DNA from 3 places in the Pantoea stewartii genome. Region 3 is predicted to be linked to each of the others. Evidence: predicted binding sites of a transcription regulator. Region 3 holds the regulator's gene; each other region holds the start of a gene.
The links. The regulator PurR, encoded in region 3, represses purine synthesis genes. The targets are predictions, from matches to a motif close to CANGCAAACGTTTGCNTG.
Positions count from the first base shown of each region.

Region 1: purM (phosphoribosylformylglycinamidine cyclo-ligase) is a predicted target of PurR. The motif match lies at 3,924-3,941, and genes of this name have one in related genera.
Region 2: glyA (serine hydroxymethyltransferase) is a predicted target of PurR. The motif match lies at 3,172-3,189, and genes of this name have one in related genera.

Region 1 is NZ_CP049115.1:1,628,365-1,636,127, reverse strand. Features, by position in the region: gene pstA (phosphate ABC transporter permease PstA) at 1-1,376, shown strand, start outside; gene pstB (phosphate ABC transporter ATP-binding protein PstB) at 1,389-2,156, shown strand; gene purN (phosphoribosylglycinamide formyltransferase) at 2,185-2,823, opposite strand; gene purM (phosphoribosylformylglycinamidine cyclo-ligase) at 2,820-3,860, opposite strand; gene upp (uracil phosphoribosyltransferase) at 4,079-4,705, shown strand; gene uraA (uracil permease) at 4,862-6,151, shown strand; gene hda (DnaA inactivator Hda) at 6,246-6,953, shown strand; gene arsC (arsenate reductase (glutaredoxin)) at 6,950-7,297, opposite strand; gene bepA (beta-barrel assembly-enhancing protease) at 7,303-7,763, opposite strand, start outside.
Region 2 is NZ_CP049115.1:1,723,490-1,731,252, reverse strand. Features, by position in the region: gene glrR (two-component system response regulator GlrR) at 1-1,317, shown strand, start outside; gene glnB (nitrogen regulatory protein P-II) at 1,408-1,746, shown strand; gene hmpA (NO-inducible flavohemoprotein) at 1,791-2,975, opposite strand; gene glyA (serine hydroxymethyltransferase) at 3,300-4,553, shown strand; gene G5574_RS08170 (3-phenylpropionate MFS transporter) at 4,681-5,829, shown strand; gene csiE (stationary phase inducible protein CsiE) at 5,811-7,079, opposite strand; gene G5574_RS08160 (DUF1007 family protein) at 7,235-7,763, shown strand, end outside.
Region 3 is NZ_CP049115.1:180,060-187,822, forward strand. Features, by position in the region: gene punC (purine nucleoside transporter PunC) at 1-710, opposite strand, end outside; gene punR (DNA-binding transcriptional activator PunR) at 819-1,724, shown strand; gene purR (HTH-type transcriptional repressor PurR) at 1,721-2,746, opposite strand; gene cydH (cytochrome bd-I oxidase subunit CydH) at 3,029-3,118, shown strand; gene G5574_RS00825 (hypothetical protein) at 3,105-3,329, opposite strand; gene G5574_RS00830 (C40 family peptidase) at 3,409-4,227, opposite strand; gene G5574_RS00835 (Grx4 family monothiol glutaredoxin) at 4,592-4,927, shown strand; gene rnt (ribonuclease T) at 4,966-5,637, opposite strand; gene gloA (lactoylglutathione lyase) at 5,760-6,167, opposite strand; gene nemA (alkene reductase) at 6,281-7,378, opposite strand; gene G5574_RS00855 (TetR/AcrR family transcriptional regulator) at 7,425-7,763, opposite strand, start outside.

The sequences.
Region 1 (7,763 bases), 1.4 Mb from region 3:
GCTATCTGATTAAGACAGGCAACCGGGACTGGGCCGCGCCTGACTTTCGGGCGGTGCTGAGTCAGCAGGCACCGATTGTCAGCCAGCCGGACGACGTGATGGTGCTGCAGCGCCGCAGTCAGGGGAATGCCTATGGCTGGTTTGTCGGCCTGCGGGAAGAGAATGATGTTCTTACGGCAAAAGACATTATGGCGCTTCTGCAACAGCGCCTTGAACAGGTAAAGCTTATCGAGCAGCAGGCCAGCGAGATGCGTCGGGTCGATATTGCCCGGTTGAATGAACAACTGGACCAGTTGGACGATCAGGCTGAGCATCAGCGCGCGGCAAAGCAGTTCGATTTGCAGGCGCAGTCAGAATACGAGGCCAACCAGGCGGCGCTGCAACGCCGCCTTCTTCAGCTCAATGACAGGCTGAACAGTCTGCAAGCGGAAAGCCAGCGTGATGCGCTGATTCTGCGCGATGTGAACGGCACTGATCACCGCATTCCTCTGTCGCAGATTGTGGAAGCCTGGCAACCTAACGCGATGAGCCTGATGCAAAAAATGGGGCATTTCTGCCAGCAGGTGTGGCGCTTTATTAGCGATTCGCCTGCCGAAGGGGAAAGCGAGTTTGGCGTGTTTCCGGCGATATTTGGCACGGTGCTCATGGTGCTGCTGATGTCTGTGGTTGTGATGCCGCTGGGCGTTATCGCGGCGCTGTGGCTACATGAATATGCGGAACGCAACGCGTTGACCCGTCTGGTACGCATCGCCGTGGTCAACCTGGCGGGCGTGCCCTCGATTGTTTATGGCGTATTTGGGCTGGGCTTTTTTGTCTGGCTGGTGGGCGGCACGGTGGACCAGCTGTTTTACAGCAGCACCTTGCCCGCCCCGACATTTGGTACGCCCGGTTTGCTGTGGGCGTCGCTGACACTGGCCCTGCTGACCTTGCCGGTGGTGATTGTCGCGACGGAAGAAGGGCTTTCCCGCATTCCCGACAGTCTTCGGCAGGGCTCGCTGGCGCTGGGGGCGACCCAGGCCGAAACGCTCTGGAACGTGGTATTGCCTATGGCCGTTCCGGCCATGTTAACCGGCCTGATTCTGGCCGTGGCACGTGCCGCAGGCGAGACCGCGCCTCTGATGCTGGTGGGCGTGGTTAAAATGGTGCCGGAACTGCCGGTAGATGCGGTGTTCCCTTACCTGCACCTCGACAGAAAATTTATGCATCTGGGCTTTCAGATCTACGATCTCGCCTTTCAGAGCCCTAATACCGAAGCCGACCGGCCGCTGGTTTTCGCCACGGCGCTGCTTCTGGTGCTCATTATTCTGTTGCTGAACCTGTTAGCTATGGGCCTGCGTCACCGCCTGCGTGAACGCTATCGCCTGATGACTCAATAACTGACGATGACTATGATGCCCGAAACTGATATTGCGCTAACCGTTGATCATCTGTCGCTCTGGTACGGTGAGCGCCAGGTGCTTCAGGATGTCTCGCTGCAATTGCCCAAAAATCGCATCACCGCATTGATTGGCCCGTCCGGCTGCGGCAAATCAACGCTGCTGCGCTGCTTTAATCGTATGAACGACGTGATTGATCGCTGCCGCATCGAAGGGGACATTCTGCTGGATCAGCAGTCGATTATGCGACCTGCTCAGGATGTCTCTGCGCTGCGTCGCCGGGTCGGGATGGTGTTTCAGCGGCCCAATCCGTTCCCCAAATCGGTTTACGAAAATGTGGTGTACGGACTGCGGCTGCAAGGGGTGCGCGATAAGCGCGTACTGAATGAAGCCTGCGAACGGGCACTCCGGGCGGCGGCGCTGTGGGGTGAGGTGAAAGATCAGCTGGCACAGAATGCGCTGACGCTTTCCACGGGGCAGCAACAAAGGCTGGTTATCGCCCGCGCTATCGCGATTGAGCCGGACGTCCTGTTACTTGATGAGCCAACATCCGCGCTGGACCCGATTTCTACCCTGGTGATCGAAGAACTGATGAGCACGCTCAGGCAGCATTTCACGCTGGTGCTGGTCACCCACAACATGCAGCAGGCTTCACGCGTGTCGGATTACACAGCCTTTATGCATCAGGGATCGCTGGTGGAGTTTGACACCACAGACAGGATTTTCACCACACCACAGGTGCGCCGGACAGAAGATTACATCACCGGGCGTTACGGTTGAAAGGGCAGGGAGCCTGGCTCCCTGAGCATTAATCGTGGGCGTAGCCCTGAGCGGGTAAGGGATGACCATCCAGCCAGGCTTTTCCCTCACGCATGGTCAGTCGGCCTTCGGTAAACCAGTTAATTACCAGTGGGTAGATGGCATGTTCCTGATGCTGCACGCGTTCGGTAATCTCGGCCTCGCTGTCTTCAGCAAACACCGGCACCTTGGCCTGCAAAATGACCGGGCCACCATCCAGTTCATCGGTCACGAAGTGCACGGATGTACCGTGCTCCTTATCGCCGTTTTCCAGCGCCTGGCGGTGCGTATGCAGACCGGGATATTTCGGCAGCAGCGACGGATGAATGTTCAGCAGACGGTCAGAGTAATGCGCCACGAAGCCCGGACTCAGAATGCGCATATAACCCGCCAGCACCACCAGATCCGGTGCATACGCATCGATCTCAAGCATCAGTTGCCGATCAAAACTGTCGCGATCGTTAAAGTCACGTGCATCCAGCGCTTTTGCCGGGATCCCGGCCTCCTGCGCGCGAACTAAACCATAGGCGGAGGCTTTGTTACTGAACACGGCAGCGACGCTGCCGTGAATACGCCCGTTTGCACAGGCGTCGAGGATGGACTGAAGGTTACTTCCGTTACCCGAAATCAGTACAACCAGCTTTTTCATGAATGAATAACCACACGCTCTTCCGAGTCTGAGGCGTTAATCACACCAATTTTCCAGGCGTTTTCCCCGGCAGCACGCATCAGGTCAACGGCCTTATCCGCGTCAGCCGGGCTCAGCGCGATGATCATGCCCACGCCGCAGTTGAAGGTGCGATACATCTCATGACGACTGACATTGCCCGCCTGCTGCATCCAGCCGAACACGGCAGGCCACTGCCAGCTTTTCTCGTCAATCACCGCCTGAGTATTGTCGGGCAGGACACGCGGAATGTTTTCCCAGAAACCGCCACCGGTGAGGTGAGCAATCGCGTGCACATCCACCTGCTCAATCAGGCTGAGGATGTTTTTGACGTATATGCGCGTCGGCGCCAGTAAGTGATCGGCCAGCGGTTTGCCTTCCAGTTGCTCAACCAACGGATCGGTGCCGCTGACTTCCAGAATCTTACGCACCAGGGAATAGCCATTTGAGTGCGGGCCGCTTGAGCCCAGGGCGATCAGCACATCACCGTCCTGAACCTTGCTACCGTCAATGATTTCTGACTTTTCAACCACACCGACGCAAAAGCCCGCGACATCGTAATCTTCGCCATGATACATGCCCGGCATTTCAGCGGTTTCGCCGCCCACCAGCGCACAGCCTGACTGCAGACAACCTTCGGCGATACCGGTGATGACCGCCGATGCGGTGTCCACATCCAGCTTGCCGGTCGCGTAGTAATCCAGGAAGAAGAGAGGCTCCGCGCCCTGTACCACCAGGTCGTTAACACACATAGCAACCAGATCGATACCAATGGCATCGTGACGTTTGAGATCCATCGCCAGACGCAGCTTGGTGCCCACGCCATCGGTGCCGGAGACCAGCACAGGCTCACGGTATTTTTGCGGCAGCGCACAAAGCGCACCGAAGCCGCCTAGTCCACCCATGACTTCCGGGCGACGCGTCTTTTTCACTACGCCTTTAATACGGTCAACCAGAGCGTTACCAGCATCAATATCAACACCGGCGTCTTTGTAGCTGAGAGAGGTCTTATCGGTCACTGCGAGGTCCCCACGCGAGTTGCGGTTGGTGGTTTAATATAAAGCGCGGCAATTCTATCAGCGCAGGCAAACGTTTGCGAGTCTCAGATTGCGTCCCCGACAATTTTCATCAATCCTTATTTTATGCGGTGGATTGCGCAAGCACATGTGGCGCGATGTTAAAAAGGCGGTATAATCCCGCGATTTTTTTTAGCTCAACTCACTCCGGGAGAACAACAATGAAGATCGTGGAAGTTAAACACCCGCTGGTCAAACATAAACTGGGACTGATGCGTGAGCATGATATCAGTACGAAGCGTTTCCGTGAGCTGGCCTCTGAAGTGGGCAGTCTGCTGACCTATGAAGCCACGGCCGATCTGGAAACCGAAAAGGTCACCATTGAGGGCTGGAATGGCCCGGTTCAGGTTGATCAAATTAAAGGCAAAAAAATCACCGTTGTGCCCATCCTGCGTGCCGGTCTGGGCATGATGGAAGGCGTACTGGAGCACGTGCCCAGCGCGCGCATCAGCGTGGTAGGCGTGTACCGTGACGAAGAAACGCTGGAGCCTGTACCTTATTTCCAGAAGCTGGTGTCCAACATTGAAGAGCGCCTGGCGCTGGTGGTCGATCCGATGCTGGCGACGGGCGGCTCCATGATCGCCACTATCGATCTCCTGAAAAAAGCCGGCTGCAGCAGCATTAAAGTGCTGGTGCTGGTCGCTGCGCCAGAAGGCATTGCCGCACTGGAGAAAGCGCACCCGGACGTGGAGCTGTACACCGCCTCCGTGGACCAGGGCCTGAACGACAAGGGCTACATCATTCCGGGCCTGGGTGACGCGGGCGATAAGATTTTCGGCACCAAATAGTGACCTGTTCAGGCGGCTTCATGCAGCACCTTGCTGTCAGCCTGCAGGCGCAGGCCGAGCCGCTTTTTTTCGCAACAGCCAATAACCTTCATCAGCCGACCAGAGAGTCGGCTTTTTTTTGACCAAAAACAGACTATCAACTCAAGGGGACTTTTAATGACTCGTCGCGCTATCGGCGTTAGCGAACGGCCGCCATTACTGCAAACGATTCCGCTCAGCCTGCAACATCTGTTCGCCATGTTCGGCGCAACGGTGCTGGTACCCATCCTCTTTCATATCAACCCGGCTACGGTACTGCTGTTTAACGGTGTCGGGACGCTGCTGTATCTGTTTATCTGTAAAGGCAAGATCCCCGCTTATCTGGGATCCAGTTTTGCCTTTATTTCACCTGTTTTACTCCTGCTGCCGCTGGGTTACGAAGTGGCGCTGGGGGGATTTATTCTCTGCGGCGTGCTGTTCTGTCTGGTCGCGTTGATCGTCAAAAAAGCCGGTACCGGCTGGCTGGATGTGATGTTTCCGCCTGCAGCAATGGGCGCTATTGTGGCGGTCATTGGTCTGGAGCTGGCGGGCGTCGCAGCAAACATGGCGGGCCTGCTCCCTGCTGAAGGTCATGCGCCTGACGGGACAACCGTGCTGATTTCGCTGGTCACCCTGGCCGTCACCGTTTTTGGCTCGGTGTTATTTCGTGGCTTTATGGCCATTATCCCGATTTTGATCGGCGTGCTGGTGGGCTACGCGCTTTCCGCTTTTATGGGCATTGTGGACTGGCGCGGCGTGGAAAATGCGCCGTGGTTTGCATTACCGACGTTTTATACGCCGCGTTTTGAATGGGTGGCGATGTTAACGATCCTGCCCGCCGCGCTGGTGGTGATCGCCGAACACGTGGGCCACCTGGTGGTCACGGCCAATATTGTTAAGCGTGATCTGGTCCGTGATCCCGGCCTGCATCGTTCCATGTTCGCCAACGGTTTATCGACCGTCATCTCGGGTTTCTTTGGATCCACGCCAAACACCACCTATGGTGAAAACATTGGCGTAATGGCCATTACCCGCGTTTACAGCACCTGGGTGATTGGCGGCGCGGCCATTTTCGCGATTTTGCTCTCCTGCGTGGGCAAACTGGCAGCGGCTATACAGGCGATCCCGGTGCCGGTCATGGGTGGCGTCTCCTTGCTGCTGTACGGCGTCATCGGTGCCTCCGGTATTCGTGTCCTGATCGAATCCAAAGTGGACTACAACAAAGCGCAAAACCTGATTCTGACCTCCGTGATCCTGATCATTGGCGTCAGCGGCGCGAAAGTGCACATCGGTGCCGCCGAGCTGAAAGGGATGGCGCTGGCGACGCTGGTTGGCGTTGCGCTGGCGTTGATTTTCCGCGTCATTTCCCTGCTGCGCCCGGAAGAAGTGGTGCTTGATGCAGAAGAGACACGCGACACATCGTCATGATGAAGGCCTGAAGACGCGGGCAGGGACGCCCGATTCATCTCTTCGCAAAAACTATGATAGACTGCCCCCGATTTTTGCCTGTTCGCTTGCTGAGGTGCTTCTGAACACGCCGGCACAATTGTCATTGCCACTCTATCTACCTGACAACGAAACCTTTGCCAGCTTCTGGCCGGGGGAAAACCCCTCGCTGATCGCTGCGATAAAGGGGGCGCTAAGCCAACAACATGGCAGCTATCTCTACTTCTGGTCGCGCGAAGGAGGAGGGCGCAGCCATCTGCTGCACGCTGCCTGCGCTGAAATGTCCGCGCGTGGTGAAGCCGTGGGCTATGTACCGCTGGATAAGCGCACCTGGTTTGTTCCAGAGGTGCTGGACGGCATGGAACAACTGCCGCTGGTTTGCATCGACAATATCGAATGCATCGCGGGAGAAGAAGCCTGGGAAATGGCGATTTTTAATCTCTATAACCGCATCCTGGAAACCGGCAATACCCGGCTCTTTATTACCGGCGATCGCCCACCGCGTCAGCTGAATCTGCATTTACCCGATCTGGCATCACGGCTCGACTGGGGGCAAATCTACCGTCTGCAGCCGCTCTCCGATGAAGATAAGTTACAGGCTTTACAGCTTCGCGCCGGACTGCGTGGGTTCGAACTGCCTGAAGACGTCGGCCGGTTTTTACTGAAGCGGCTGGATCGGGAGATGCGCACGCTGTTTGATACGCTGGATCGTCTGGATATCGCCTCTATCAGTGCGCAACGCAAACTGACGATCCCGTTTGTTAAAGAAACGCTTGGACTTTAAAGAATCGCCAGTACCGCCTCGGGCGGACGGCCTAAGCGGGCCCGATCGCCATTGATCACAATGGGCCGCTCAATCAGAATGGGATTTTCCACCATCGCGTCCAGCAAAGCGCTTTCGCTTAACGCTGCCTGATCCAGCGCCAGGGCGGTATAGGTCGGTTCGTTGCGGCGCATCAACTGACGCGCGCTCTCCATGCCCAGTTTCTGCAGCAGAATCTGCAACGTCGCTTTGTCGGGCGGCGTCTCCAGATAGCGCACAATCACCGGCTGGATGCCTCGCTGCTCCAGCAGTGCCAGGGTTTCCCGACTCTTACTGCAACGGGGATTATGATAAAGCGTCACCATACTGCTTATCCTTTCTGATATTGCTTAAAGCGTTGCTGCAACTGGCGCAACTGATCGATGCGCGCATCATAACGCGCCTGTTTCAGGCTCCCCAGCGGCACCTGGGCACTGGCCTGGCTCAGGGCACTGATGGCCTGAGCGATCTGACCATTTAAGGCCAGGCTTTCGGCACGGGCAAACAGCTCTTCGTCGGTATGGCCCTGCTGTGCTGAAGCCTGAGCCAGCAAATCCCATCCGTTGGTGTCATCTTTGTGTGTCCATGTATAGCGGTTCAGAATGCGGCTGGCATTGGCGGGTTGCTTCGCTTCAACATAAGCGTTCGCCAGGTTGAGCTGAACGACCGGGCTGGTTTTAGCCGCCTGCGTCGCGGTCAACAGTGCAATGGCCTGCTGTGGCTGATTCAGGCCGATATCAATATCCGTCATCAGATCAAGCAGCCAGACGTTTTCAGGCTGCTTAGCCAAAA
Region 2 (7,763 bases), 1.5 Mb from region 3:
CATCTGCTGCTGGTGGATGATGATCCCAGCCTGCTGAAACTGTTAGGGATGCGGCTGAGCAGCGAAGGCTATCAGGTGACCACCGCAGCCAGTGGGCCTGACGCGCTTCGGCTGTTGCAGAAAGAGAAAATCGATCTGGTGATAAGCGATTTGCGCATGGATGAGATGGACGGCCTGGCGCTTTTTGGCGAAATCCAGAAACGGCATATGGGCTTGCCGGTCATCATTTTAACCGCACACGGTTCGATTCCAGAGGCCGTCGCGGCAACCCAGCAGGGCGTATTTAGCTTTTTAACCAAACCGGTCGATCGCGATGCGCTTTATAAGGCAATCGATGAAGCGCTCGCGCAGCGCGTCCCGGTCAGCGACGACCGCTGGCGGGAAGCCATCGTAACACGCAATCCTCAGATGCTGCGCTTACTTGAACAGGCGCACATGGTTGCTCAGTCGGATGTCAGCGTGCTGATCAACGGGCAAAGCGGGACGGGTAAAGAGGTGCTGGCGCAGGCTATCCATGCGGCCAGTCCGCGCGCCGACAAGCCGTTCATCGCGATCAACTGTGGTGCCTTGCCCGAGCAGTTGCTGGAATCGGAGTTATTTGGTCACGCGAAAGGTGCCTTTACCGGTGCGGTCAGCGCGCGCGACGGCCTGTTTAAAGCGGCCGAAGGCGGGACGCTGTTTCTGGACGAAATTGGCGATATGCCGCCCGCGCTGCAGGTTAAACTGCTGCGGGTCATACAGGAGCGTAAAGTCCGGCCGCTTGGCAGCAACAACGATATTGATATCAATGTGCGGATTATCTCCGCCACGCACCGGGATTTACCGAAAGCGATGGAGAAAAACGAATTCCGTGAAGATCTCTTTTATCGCCTGAACGTCGTTAACCTGAAAATACCGGCGCTGCATCAACGTACCGAGGATATTCCGCTGCTGGCTAATCATCTGCTGCGCCAGGCCGCGGACCGTCACAAACCGCAGGTGCGCAGTTTTTCGGTGGATGCGATGAAGCGCCTGATCTCCGCCAGCTGGCCTGGTAACGTGCGTCAGTTAGTGAATGTGATTGAACAGTGCGTGGCGCTCAGTTCCTCGCCGGTGATCAGCGATGCGCTGGTAGAGCAGGCACTGAGCGGCGAAAACAGCGCATTACCAACCTTTGTCGAGGCGCGTAATCAGTTTGAACTCAATTACCTGCGCAAGCTGTTGCAGATGACCAAAGGAAATGTGACCAACGCGGCGCGTCTGGCTGGACGTAACCGTACTGAATTCTATAAGCTGCTGTCACGTCACGAACTGGACGCCAGTGACTTTAAAGAGTAATTTTCTGCCGCACCAGCCTGCAGCATGGCCAGCGACATTTATACTTAAAAAATCCCTCTGACCACGGAGGGCGCGAGGAAAGGGTCTGACATGAAAAAGATCGATGCAATAATTAAACCATTCAAACTTGATGATGTGCGCGAAGCGCTTGCTGAAGTCGGCATCACCGGGATGACCGTAAGCGAAGTGAAAGGCTTTGGCCGTCAGAAAGGGCACACGGAACTCTACCGTGGGGCAGAATATATGGTGGACTTTCTGCCGAAGGTAAAAATTGAAATGGTGGTAGGCGATGATATCGTGGACACCTGCGTCGAAACCATCATGCGCACCGCGCAAACCGGCAAAATTGGCGACGGCAAGATCTTTGTTTTCGATGTCGCTCGCGTAGTGCGTATCCGTACCGGTGAAGAAGACGAGGAAGCGATTTAATCGTGTCCTTGTCGAAAGCCCGCCTGTCGCGGGCTTTTTTATTATTACATCACTTTATGCGGACCAAACACCTCATAGTGAATCCTGTCCGCCGTCACGCCGACCGCCAGCAGCTGCTGAATGACGAACTGCATAAAGCCCAGCGGCCCACAAAGATAGAAGTGGGTATTCACCTCCTGCAGACGTGGTGAAACGCTCGCCAGATCCATAAGGCCTTGCGCATCATAACGACCTGCATCGCCCTGATTTGGCTCGCGATACCAGATATGTTGGGCAAAATCAGGCAACAGGGCACCGGCCGCGCGCACTTCATCTGCAAAGGCATGCTGCTGGCCGTTTTCAGCGGCATGTAACCAGTTGACCGCTGCCGGGTGCTGCCGGGCAGCCAGCGCATGCAGCATGGCCAGCATCGGCGTTTGCCCTACGCCCGCTGAAATCAACGTGACCGGCGTCGTCGGACTTGCCTGGAGAAAAAAATCCCCGTGTGGAGGCGTCAGCTGAATCTCATCGCCTGCTTTGGCCTGTTGATGCAGCCAGCCTGAGACTCTTCCCCCGGCTTCCTGTTTTACCGCAATTCGGTAGGTCTGCGCATTGCTGACGGTGGTGAGTGAGTACTGACGAATTTGCTGATAACGGAAGCCCGCTGGCTGCAGATGCAGTGACACATACTGCCCCGGCCTGAAGGACGCAATGGATTTACCATCAACAGGAGCGAGGGTAACGCTTTTGATCACGTCACTTTGTTGCTCAATCGCGCTGATGAAGAAGGCTCTCGTGCCGCGCCAGCCGCCTTGCTGGTGTGCCGATGCCTGATAAAGGGCTTCTTCACGCTGGATAAAGATATCGGCCAGCACTGTGTAGGCGCGTCTCCAGGCGGCGAGCACCGCTTCGCCAGGATTCAGCATGGCGTCGATAGAGGCGAGTAAATACTCACCCACAATTTTATATTGCTCAGGCTGGATAGTCAGGCTGGCGTGCTTTTGGGCAATTTTTTCGACGGCTGGCCGTAGCGCCGTCAAATTGTCCAGATTGGCCCCGTAGGCGCAAATCGCATTAAACAGCGCTTCACGCTGTGCGCCATTGCGCTGGTTAGCCCTGTTAAAGACATGCTTTAACTCTGGATGATGAGAGAGCATCTGACCGTAAAAATGGGCCGTCAGATCGGGGCCGCATGCCGCAATCGCGGGAAGGGTGGATTTCACAATGTGAATCGTCTGGGCATCAAGCATGGGAATACCTTACTTAAAGTTGCATTTTAAATGCATCTTATAGCCGGGTGTTTTGTTCTGTAAATAGCGTTGTGGTTTACAGGAAGACTGAGCGGCAAATTTTCAGACGGATAAATGGAAAATTTCCGTTACAGGGTGCGGGGAAAAACAGCGGGAAACCGCTTGCAAAGCGAGCCAAAAACACATCGCCAATGCGAAGCCAAACGTTTGCGTAAAAAGAGGGGATTGGCCCTACCGTCCCCTGGTAAAAGGGTTTACACTGTCTGCCTTCGCCCTTTGGGGGCGTAATTTGCCGATTTAAAGATAGCCAGTCAGGAGATGCGGATGTTAAAGCGTGAAATGAACATTGCCGATTATGATGCCGAGTTGTGGCAGGCGATGGAGCAAGAGAAAGTGCGTCAGGAAGAGCACATTGAACTGATTGCTTCTGAAAACTACACCAGCCCGCGTGTAATGCAGGCGCAAGGTTCACAGCTCACCAATAAATATGCTGAAGGCTATCCTGGCAAACGTTATTACGGCGGCTGCGAGTATGTAGATATTGTTGAGCAGCTGGCTATCGATCGTGCGAAAGCGCTGTTTGGTGCAGATTATGCCAACGTACAGCCGCACTCAGGTTCACAGGCTAACTTTGCTGTGTTTACCGCCCTGCTGCAGCCAGGCGATACCATTCTGGGTATGAACCTCGCGCACGGTGGTCATCTGACGCACGGTTCGCCTGTTAACCTGTCGGGCAAACTCTACAATGTCGTGCCTTACGGTATCGATGAAACCGGTAAAATTGACTACAACGAACTGGCTGAGCTGGCAAAAACGCACCAGCCTAAGATGATCATTGGCGGTTTCTCTGCGTACTCGGGTATTTGCGACTGGGCCAAAATGCGCGAAATCGCAGACAGCGTTGGTGCCTGGTTGTTTGTGGATATGGCGCACGTTGCGGGTCTGATTGCGGCTGACGTTTACCCGAACCCTTTACCGCACGCGCACGTTGTGACTTCTACAACCCACAAAACGCTGGCCGGTCCGCGTGGCGGCATCATTCTGGCGAAAGGTGGCGACGAAGAACTGTACAAAAAGCTTAACTCTGCGGTTTTCCCTGGCGGCCAGGGCGGCCCGCTGATGCACGTCATTGCGGGTAAAGCCGTGGCGTTCAAAGAAGCGATGGAACCCGAGTTCAAAACCTACCAGCAGCAGGTGGCAAAAAACGCGAAAGCGATGGTCGAGGTCTTACTGGAACGCGGTTATAACATCGTGTCAGGCGGCACTTACAACCACCTGTTCCTGATTGATCTGGTGAGCAAAAACCTGACCGGTAAAGAAGCGGATGCGGCACTGGGCCGTGCCAATATCACCGTGAACAAAAACAGCGTGCCGAACGATCCGAAAAGCCCGTTTGTCACCTCCGGTGTACGTATCGGTACCCCAGCGGTCACGCGTCGTGGCTTTAAAGAAGCGGACGTGCGTGAACTGGCCGGCTGGATTGCTGACGTGCTGGACGATGTGAACGACGAAGCCACGATTGAACGCACGAAGCAAAAAGTGCTGGATATCTGTGCGCGCCTGCCGGTTTACGCCTGATCCCGTCAGGTGAGTCAACAGTGGAAAAAGGATGGCCCCGGCCATCCTTTTTTATTGCCCGTCTCACGTGGCTCTGACAAAGTATCGGCCTCTTAACACGACCGGTCACACTATTGCTGGAGGGAACATGGCAATCGGCTCCGCCAGATGGCTTGGATTAAGCTATTTCACCTACTTTTTTTGTTACGGTATTTACCTGCCTTTCTGGGGCGTCTGGCTAAAAGGCGTGGGACTGAACCCCGAACAAATTGGCCTGCTGCTTGGCTGCGGCATGGTGGCGCGTTTTGTAGGAAGTTTGTTCATCGCCTCGCAGGTTAAACATCCTTCTCAACTGATTACGGCGTTGCGGCTGCTGGCGCTGCTGACCTGTCTTTTTGCCGTGGGATACTGGACTGGACAACAGTGGTTGTGGCTGCTGTTAGTGATGACCGGCTTTAATCTGTTTTTCTCCCCGCTGGTGCCTTTAAGTGATGCGCTGGCGGCGACCTGGACGCAACAAATTGGTCTGGCCTACGGGCCGGTGCGCCTCTGGGGTTCTCTGGCCTTCGTCATCAGTTCGTCGTTGACCGGTATGCTGGTGACGGCTTTTTCATCCCAGGCGATTTTAATGCTGCTGTCAGCGGGCGTCATAAGTATGCTGGCGGGCATGTTGCTGACGCCGCAAACACACCCTCAGGGCAGCGAACGCAAGAGCAACGTCAGCGGTGGCTGGCAGGCCTGGCGCGATCTGATACGGGAAAACGCGGTCTGGCGTTTCATGGTGTGCGTCACCCTGCTGCAGGGAGCGCATGCGGCCTATTACGGCTTCAGCGCGATCTGGTGGCAGGAAAGTGGCTATTCCGCCTCGCGCATTGGTTATCTGTGGTCGCTTGGCGTGGTGGCAGAAATTGTGATCTTTGCGCTGAGTCACCGTCTGTTTCACCGCTGGCAGGCGCGCGATTTACTGCTGCTTTCCGGCGTTTGCGCGTTAATTCGCTGGAGCCTGCTGGGGGCCAGCACGGCACTGCCGGTGTTGATTGTGGCGCAAATTCTCCACTGCGGTACGTTTACGGTCTGCCATCTGGCAGCCATGCGTTTCATTGCTTCACGGCAGGGTGCGGAGGTGATTCGGTTGCAGTCGCTCTATTCGGCGCTGGCGATGGGCGGCGGTATCGCCGTGATGACGATGATTTGTGGCGTGCTGTTTACCCATCTTCATGGACAGCTGTTTTGGGTGATGGCGCTGGTGGCGCTGCCTGCGCTGTTTCTGCGCCCGCGTCAGGACTCCAGCAAATAGCGAATGCGTTGCTGATGATATTCGGTCAACGGCAATTCTGCATGGATCAGCGGGGGCGAAAACAGCGGCAGGGAGGTGACGTAAGGCGAGATGATCAAATCAACTTCGCGCGGCGCGCCGTCGCGCTGAAAGTCATCCACATGCTGATAGGTGATATTAACGGGTAATAAGGTGATTTCCCGGATCTGCTGCTCAACGTCCTGTTCCAGCGCCGGATCGTCACCGGTCAGGAGCAGCACCTGTTTTTCCTGAAGGGCGCTGCTCTGCATCAGCCAGGCACCAAAAATAATGGTTATCAGACTGACTTCTTCCGGTTTAAAACAAATCGCGTATTCCTGCTCAAACGCCACCAGCGCCTGCTGAGTGGTTCGCAGCAGGCGCGGATAAAGCCTGGTTACGTCTTGTGCCACACTGTCATCAATGCCAATAGTAAAGTAAGTGCGATCCAGCGCCTGCGCCAGGTGCGTATACAGTTGCTGCTGGAGTTCGGCACGTTCAGGAAAAGGGGCGCCTGACGAAGCCTCGAAGTCATCGATCAGCTGATGCGTGGCGCGCATGAGCCGCTGTTCACTGGCGTGACGGATGGCGTCCGGATGCGGCGCGTGGATGAGGCTGAACAGTAATGTCCAGAAGTCGGTTTCACTCGCATCCGGTGCGAGATGGCACCGTTTTTTCCAGTGACGAATGACATCAGTGGCCGCGCGGCGCTCCGCCTTCATCGCCAGCCAGGCCTGCTGTTGTGCAGTAAAGAGGGCAGGCTGGCGCTGGCACAGGCCGTATTTCATAAATATTTGTAAAAAGAGGTGATCGCGTGTACTGAAAGGGCGATCAAGGCACAGGCTGCAGTGCTGGATGAGTGCCTGTAGATTGGTTTCATCGTAGAGCGCCTTCTCAATTTTCATTTGCTTAAGGCGCTGGCGAAGCGGTGTCGCAAAATGCTCACAGACAAACGTCTGCGACAGACGCAAACTGCGCCGCAGGTTATGTATAAGACAAATTCGTCTGTCCAGCTCTGTACCATGAATGCGCAAGCTGCCATCCACCATTTGGTGAAGTTCCAGTTGATGATAGCGCTGTATCTCATCACCCACGGCGGCAATATCTTGCCTGGCGGTGGCAGCATCCACGCCGTTAAGCAGGCTTAACCGCGTGAGCGTCAGCACGGGAGTGGGCAGAAACAGCAATAACAACAGGTGGCAGCGACGCTGAGAAACGGTGAAGAGTGGTGCTGAAGATGTAGCAGAACTCATCAATCAATATTCCCGCTGGCTATTTTTAGCTAAGAATAGTCAACTGCCCTGACCGGTGAAGGGTTTACCCGGTTTTTTGTTCAGAGGTTTAAGGCGGGTCACAAAATTTTGTTACTTATGAAACCTTTTTATCAGGAACGTTACTTTATAACATTATGAAACGCATGTTTTTCGCACTGCTAACCCTGATAAGTTCGTCAGCACTGGCACATCCTCACAGCTTTATTGATATGAAAACGGAACTGGTTGCTGACGGCGATCGGTTTACGGGCCTGAAAATGATCTGGACCATGGATGAAATTACCTCCGCCGATCTTCTTTACGACGCGAGCGATGCGAAACCGGGCACCGTGGTCTGGAAAAAACTGGCAGCCGGCGTGATGGCGAATGTGCTGGGACAACATTATTTTTCTGAAATCTGGCATAACAAGCAGCGGGTGAAGTTCTTGAATCTACCAAAAGAATACAATCTGTCACGCAGTGGCAACAAAGCGGTGCTGGAGTTTGTGTTGCCGCTGGCCGAGCCACCCACATTAACCGGTCAGCGCTTTGAGATTCTCACCTTCGATCCCACGTATTTCGTCGACATGTTCTATGACAAGCCTGACGCCTTAACCGTGCCGCCAGCGTTGCAGTCACGCTGCGCCTTCACCTTGCATACGCCAAAGCCGAATGACTCGTTGA
Region 3 (7,763 bases):
GGAGACAGACCAATTTCAGCCAGAATAAACGGCGAACCCGTCAGCCATGCAAAAAAACTGGCCGAGCAGGCGGAATACATCAGTACGTTACCGCTGTAGGCACGTGCGCGCAGCAGCGTCAGAAACCCAGGCTGCGAAGCAGGGGAACGTTGATTTTTTTGCGGCGAAGGCAGGCGCAGCGTGACCAGGATGAGCGCCACAGCAATTCCCGTCAGCACCGCAAAAATGGCGCGCCAGTGAAAATGGCCGATCAGCCAGGCGCCCAGTAACGGCGCCAGGGCGGGAGACAGCGCGACGAGCGGCATAATGGTAGCAAAGACTTTATTGGCCTGTGACTGAGGATAGCGATCAACGACCAGCGCCTGCCAGCTGACGGCCGCCGCGCACACGCCGATAGCCTGTACAAAACGCAGTACCAGCATCAGGATCACATTATCTACCCACAACATACCCGCACAGCCCAGAGCAAACAGGACGAGGCCTGCCAGCAGCACCGGCTTACGCCCCAACCGATCAGATAAGGGGCCCCAGACCAGTTGACCACAGGCAAAACCGGCCAGAAACAGACTCATGCTGGCGCTGATCATCCCGGCTGACGTGCTAAAACTTTGCTGCATAGCGCCGAAGGCGGGCAGGTACATATCGGTTGCCAGAAAGCCCAGCATACTGAGCACGGCAAGATAGGGAATAAAGCCTTTTGAAGCGGACATCGGGTTCTCATCAGTTGCAGAATAAACGCGGGGCAGTGTAAAAGCTGTACTTCACGCTGTGAAACGGTAAAATTTGCCTGTTGCTGTTAAAAATTTTGAAGGCAAATTATGTGGTCTGAATATGCGCTGGAAGTGGTGGATGCGGTCGCACGCGGTGGCAGCTTTAGCGCGGCCGCCCAGGAACTGCACCGTGTGCCTTCTGCCATCAGCTATACCGTTCGCCAGCTGGAAACCTGGCTGGCTGTGCCGCTGTTTGAACGCCAGCACCGGGAGGTGATTCTCACCCCGGCGGGCGAGCATTTTGTGCGGGAAGGGCGCAGCGTTATCAAAAAAATGGATGCCACACGACGTCAGTGTCAACAGCTCGCCAACGGCTGGCGCGGTCAGATTGGTATTGCCGTCGACTGCATCGTCAAACCGCAGCGGACCCGGCAGTTTGTCAGGGATTTTTACCGCCATTTTCCCGACATGGAGTTGCACATCAGCTATGAGGTCTTTAACGGCGTCTGGGATGCGCTGGCAGACGGGCGAGTGGATGTGGCGATAGGTGCGACACAGGCGATTCCGGTGGGGGGGCGTTTCGCCTTTCGCGATATGGGCACCCTGAACTGGCGTTGCGTGGTGGCGCGTCAGCACCCTCTGACGCAGGTTGCTACGCTAGATGATGAGGCGTTGCGCAACTGGCCTTCTCTGGTGCTGGAAGATACGTCGCGCGCGTTACCGCGTCGTATGACCTGGGCGCTGGATAACCAACGCCGGCTGGTGGTCCCGGACTGGCAAACCGGTCTGGACTGTGTGCGCGCCGGTTTGTGTGTCGCGATGATACCGGGCCATTTAGCGCGGCCCTTACTGGACAGCGGCGAGATGGCAGAGCTGAACTTACCGCAGGCGTTTCCGGAAAGTCCCTGCTGCGTCAGCTGGGCGGAAGATCGCGCATCACCGGCGCTGGGGTGGTTACTCCAGTACCTGGGCGATGCGCAAACGCTAAATCAGGAGTGGTTGAGCGAGGATTAACGGCGATAATCGCGATAAGGACCATAGCCCACCGAACGTCGCTCAATAAGCGTCGGGTGGACTTCAATTGTCTGCGACTCTTCCCGCTTACTGGTGATGCGATCTAACAACATCTCCAGCGCTTTCTCACCCAACTGGGCTTTAGGCTGATGCACCGTGGTCAGTGCCGGGGTGAAATAGCGCGCATTGCGCACATTGTCGTAACCGATGACGGAGATATCCTGCGGCACGCGCAGGCCCATTTCGTCGGCCGCGCAGATTGCGCCCATCGCCATGATGTCGCCCCCACAGAATACGGCGCTTGGGCGCTGCTTCTGTGACAGAATCTGCTGCATGGCCTGATAGCCAGATTCGGGTTCAAAGTCACCCTGCACAATCCATTCGGCACGTGGCTGAATACCTGCTTCTTCCAGCGCCTTGAGGAAACCGGCATGGCGACCGCCTCCCGTGTTACGCTCCATCTGGCCGGGAATGGCACCAATATCGCGATGACCACGCTCAATCAAATAACGTCCTGCCAGATAACCGCCCTGGAAAGCATTGTCCAGTACGGTATCGGTAAAGTCGGCACGGGATTCGCCCCAGTCCATCACCACCATCGGAATATTGCGGTTCGCTTCCAGCATTTGCAGCAGATCATCCGGATACTCTGAACACATCACCAGAAGCCCGTCAACGCGCTTTTGCGCCATCATCGACAGATAGGCGCGCTGTTTTTGCAGGTCATTATGTGCGTTGCCCAAAATCAGGGTATAGCCTTTATCGAAGCAGTGATTCTCAATGGCTTCGATAATTTCAGCAAAGTAGGGCGCTTCACTGGACGTGGCGAGCAGGCCCAGCGTTTTGGTGTGATTCACCTTCAGGCTACGCGCGACTGCGCTGGGAGAATAATGCAGTTCCCGAATCGCTTCCCACACCGCTTCGCAGGTATTTTCTGCGACAAAGCGCGTTTTATTGATGACGTGTGAGACGGTCGTGGTGGACACGCCCGCACGCTTCGCCACATCTTTAATTGTTGCCATGTAAATCGAACTCCCGGGCCTATCTAAATTATTGATAAGCATATTGTTAAACGTTTGCGTCAGCGGACGGTTATTTCTGCGAAAAACATCGCTTTTCTGTCCGGTATTGAGTCATCAGGGCAGGAAATAACGTCTGAAAAGGGCGCGGACGCAACCGATATTGCGCGCTGTTGCGCAACAAAGGGGGGATTCTAACAAGGCTGTGCGGATAAAACGAGATTTTTACCCACGCGTATGTGAAAATGCTTTCACCTTACAAACGTCAGGGTTAAAGGAGAGGGGATGAGTACCGATTTAAAACTGTCATTAATGACGACGGCAGCCGCACTGTTAATGATCATCGCGTTTAGCTTCACCGCTATTCTGCACTAGCCGCATTCGTTTGCAGCGACGCTATACTGGCTGACTGGCTGACTGGCTGACTGGCTGACTGGCTGACTGGCTGACTGGCTGACTGGCTGACTGGCTGACTGGCTGGCTGACTGGCTGGCTGACTGGCTGACTGCGCGTCCAGCCTTGCCGGTGATACGTCCTGTCTGTCAGACCGTATCACCGGCAGGTGCGGCATTTTCGCCTGGAACATCCGGCTGCACAATCGGGGTGAGGTGGGCAATAAAAAAGCCGGGAAGTTGCCTTTCCCGGCTTTTTTGTATGAAGGACGTTTAGCGAACGGTCTTTGGCGTCATAACGCGACGCGCACCAATATAATGGCGCTGCCAGTAATCTTCGCTCAACGCACTGATTTGAATATCTTTACCGGTACGCGGTGACTGAATGAATTTACCGTTGCCCAGGTAAACCCCGACATGATCTGCGGTTCCACGCCCGTTGATGCGGAAGAAAACCAGATCGCCTTTTTCAAGGGATTCGCGGTTGACCGGTGCTGCATCCCGCAGATGGTACATTTCGTTAGCGGTACGGGGGATCTTAAACTTCACGACGTCTTTGTAGGCGTACCATACGAGGCCACTGCAATCAAAACCCGTATGGGGCGATTTGCCTCCCCACTGATAACGCTTGCCAAGTTGCCCCATCAGTTTTGCCATCGCCGTTTCACGCGCTTTCTGGTAACGCTGGCGATGCGCTTTACTCATTTTAATGGTGCCGGTTTCGGTATTGTCTGCCGTTAACGCCTTCGCAGCACGTTGATGACCATACCGTTTTTTGCTGGCGGCATTGGCGGCGACTTTTTTGCTCAGCGTCTTGTGCGAGGCAGTCGTTTTAGCGAGCGTTTTGTGCGTGGTGGTGTGAGAGGTCGTTTTGCTGGTTTTCGTGGTCTTACTGACTTTCTGAACAGCGGAGGTGCGACTTTTTTTAGATGAGGCTTTAACCGCGCGTCGTTTGCGCCGATCATCGTCGCGCGCACTTTTTTTCTCTACCTTATGCAAGCTGGCCTTAACCGTCGCATGCGGGGAGGCAGCAGCGATGTTAAAGAAGAGTTGCGCAAAAGCCAGAATAAGAAGCGTAATGATTGAACGCATAGTCCGTTTACTGGTTAAGCTGTCAGATCAAACAGGTCTCTGACAAAGTTAAGAAAAATCTGATCACCGATCAGCGCCGAAGTCATTCTAGTCCAGTTTTTTTTAAAAGAGTAAGTCCTTTTTTTATTAATTGATGGCCTGGATAAAAATCAGGCATAAATCAGGAATTTCAGTCTCTTATAACAGCAAATTCATTGCAAATTATGAATACATTCATAGTCTTTGTCACAGTTTCCTGCGAATGCCTGACCAGCCTACTTAGCAAACATGGCGATTTAACGTCGGACGAGCCAAAATCTCGTTTTCAGTCCTGGCGTGAAGTCGCTACAATAAAGAAACACGAAGTGACGAATTAAGGAAGGCAATAATGAGTACTGTAGAAAAAATTCAGCGCCAGATCGCAGAAAACCCGATCCTGCTGTACATGAAAGGTTCGCCGAAACTGCCAAGCTGCGGTTTCTCTGCGCAGGCGGTCCAGGCGTTGTCTGCCTGTGGTGAGCGCTTTGCTTACGTGGATATTCTGCAGAACCCGGATATTCGCGCAGAGCTGCCAAAATACGCCAACTGGCCCACGTTCCCGCAGTTATGGGTTGATGGCGAACTGGTCGGCGGCTGCGACATTATTGTTGAAATGTTCCAGCGCGGCGAGTTGCAGCCGTTAATCAAAGAAACCGCTGAGAAGTTTAAAGAAGCGGAATAACTGAAAAAGGCCGACCTCGTCGGCCTTTTTTACGCGCGTTACTCGGTTGTTTCTCCACCCGTCGCCGACGCTTCCGTTACAGCTAACGGCCAGCCTCCCAGCCGTTTCCAGCGGTTAACCAGCTCACAAAATAAGGTCGCCGTTTGCTGTGTATCATAGAGCGCGGAGTGCGCCTGACTGCTGTCGAATGCCATTCCTGCGGCTTTGCAGGCTTTCGCCAGCACGGTCTGGCCCAGCACCAGTCCGCTCAGCGCAGCCGTGTCGAAGGTCGCAAAGGGATGAAAGGGATTGCGTTTCAGGCCCGCACGTTCCGCCGCCGCATTCATAAAGTTCAGATCAAACGTGGCGTTGTGAGCGACCATGATGGCGCGGTTGCATCCGGTCTCTTTGATGCCTTTTCGCACCATTTTAAAAATGGCATGCAGGGCCTCATATTCGCTGACTGCGCCGCGCAAAGGATTCGTGGGATCGATGCCCGTAAACGCCAGCGCTTCAGGGTGCAGGAGCGAACCGACAAAGGGTTCCACATGAAAATGCAGCGTCTCGTCGTGATGAAGCCAACCCTCATCATCCATTTTCAGGGTGATGGCAGCGACTTCCAGCAGCGCATCGGTTTGCGCATTAAAGCCCGCCGTTTCAACATCGATCACGACAGGATAAAAACCACGAAAGCGTTGATTGAGTGCGTTGGGGGAAGACGATTCAGGCATCAGGATCTCATTGCAGAAAAAGGGCAGCGCGTAGTATGCCAAAAAAGCGCACTCTCTGCAGCAGATGTGGGCGAGGGAAGTAAGAATCAGCCTGCAGGAGGCAGGCTGATGGGCGGTAACGGTTAGTTACCGAGGCCGTGACCGGCATGTTTGTTTTCGATCAGCTCGATCTTATAACCGTCAGGATCTTCAACGAAGGCGATGATGGTGGAGCCCCCTTTCACCGGGCCCGCTTCACGGGTCACGTTGCCGCCGTCGTTACGAATACGTTCACAGGTTGCCGCGACATCATCAACGCCCAGCGCAATGTGGCCATAAGCATTCCCCAGGTCGTAGCTGTCTACGCCCCAGTTATAGGTCAGTTCAATCACCGCGCCTTCGCTCTCTTCGGTGTAGCCGACGAACGCAAGCGTATATTTATATTCAGCATTTTCGCTTTGACGCAGCAGACGCATGCCCAGCACACGGGTGTAAAAATCGATTGAGCGTTGTAAATCGCCAACGCGCAGCATGGTATGAAGTAAACGCATAATTTCCTCTTTAAAAAAACGTCATCCCCGGATGACATAAATACGCAGTATAGCGACGATCATCGCCAAACAATAACCGCAGCCGTGACACCTTCTCACGGCTGCCTGCTGTTTTACAGCGCAGGATAATCAGTATAGCCCTCTGCGCCACCGCCGTAGAACGATTCGGGACGTTGTGGGTTAAGCGGAGCATCTTTTTGTAAACGCTGCGCCAGATCCGGGTTGGCGATGTAGTCACGACCAAACGCAACGGCATCGATCAGGCCACGGCTGATCAGGTCATCGGCTTTTTCGACGGTGTAAGCGCCGGCACCAATGATGACGCCCGGGAAGGTATCCCGCACTTTCTGGCGGAACGCATCGCTGTAAGGCGTGCCGCCTGCCCAGTCCGGTTCGGACATGTGCAGATAAGCGATGTTGCGTTTCGCCAGCTCAGCGATAAACCACAGCGCATCTTCTTCTTCGTTCGGACCGTTATCCAGGTTCTGGAAACTGCCAACAGGCGACACGCGAATACCTACGCGGTCTGCGGACCAGTTAGCAATGGCGGCATCGACGACCTCCAGCGCAAAACGGCCACGGTTTTCCACGCTGCCGCCGTAGGCATCGGTACGATGGTTAGACGACGGCGACAGGAACTGATGCATCAGATAACCATGAGCAGAGTGCAGTTCCAGCAGGTCGAAATCAGCTTCACGCGCATTGGCGGCTGCCTGACCAAAATCCGCCACAATCTGCTGGATTTCACTGACGCTCAGCTCGCGCGGCATCGAGGTATCTTCGCGATACACGCTGCCGTCTTCAGCACGCAATGAGGTGCGGGTGCCTGCCGGAATGGCGGACGGTGCAACCGGTGCCTTACCTTCAGGCTGAACGCTGTTATGTGAAATGCGGCCGGTGTGCCAAAGCTGGACTGCGCTGTGGCCGCCTGCCTGATGAATGCCTTCATTGATGACTTTCCACGCGGCAATTTGTTCCTGCGTGTGCAGGCCTGGCGCGCCCGCATAACCTTTCGCCTGGAAGGAGACCTGAGTCGCTTCAGTGATAATTAACCCCGCACCCGCACGTTGGCGATAGTATTCGGCCATCAACGGCGTCGGGATATCGCCGGGTTCGATGCTACGTAAACGTGTCAGTGGGGCCATAAAGACACGATGAGGAACGGTAATTGCGCCCACTTTTAACGGACGAAACAACTGAGTACTCGCCATAACAACTCCTTTCAAGTAGACCGGTCGTCTACAAATGGTGGTTTTTTTAAACCAGCGGTTTTGTTAGCCACTGTTCGATGGTAATTAAGGCCAGCCGCATAGGCTGTGCATTACGGGATAGCTTGCTCTGTAAACTCGCACCCAGCCAGAGAACATACAGCAGTTCAGCCAGTTGCTCCGGAGGCGAGGGCAGAGATAAATCCTCTTCGTGCTGTGCCTGCGTCAGCGCCTTAACATAGGCGGCGATAACGTGGCTGGCTCCCTGCTGCAAGGCTATGCGCATAGGCTCTGACAGGTCGCAGACTTCGGCTGATAATTTTACGCTCAGGCAGCCCACAATATTGCCCTGCCGTTCAAACAGATCGAGCGCATGGCGAAAATGGGC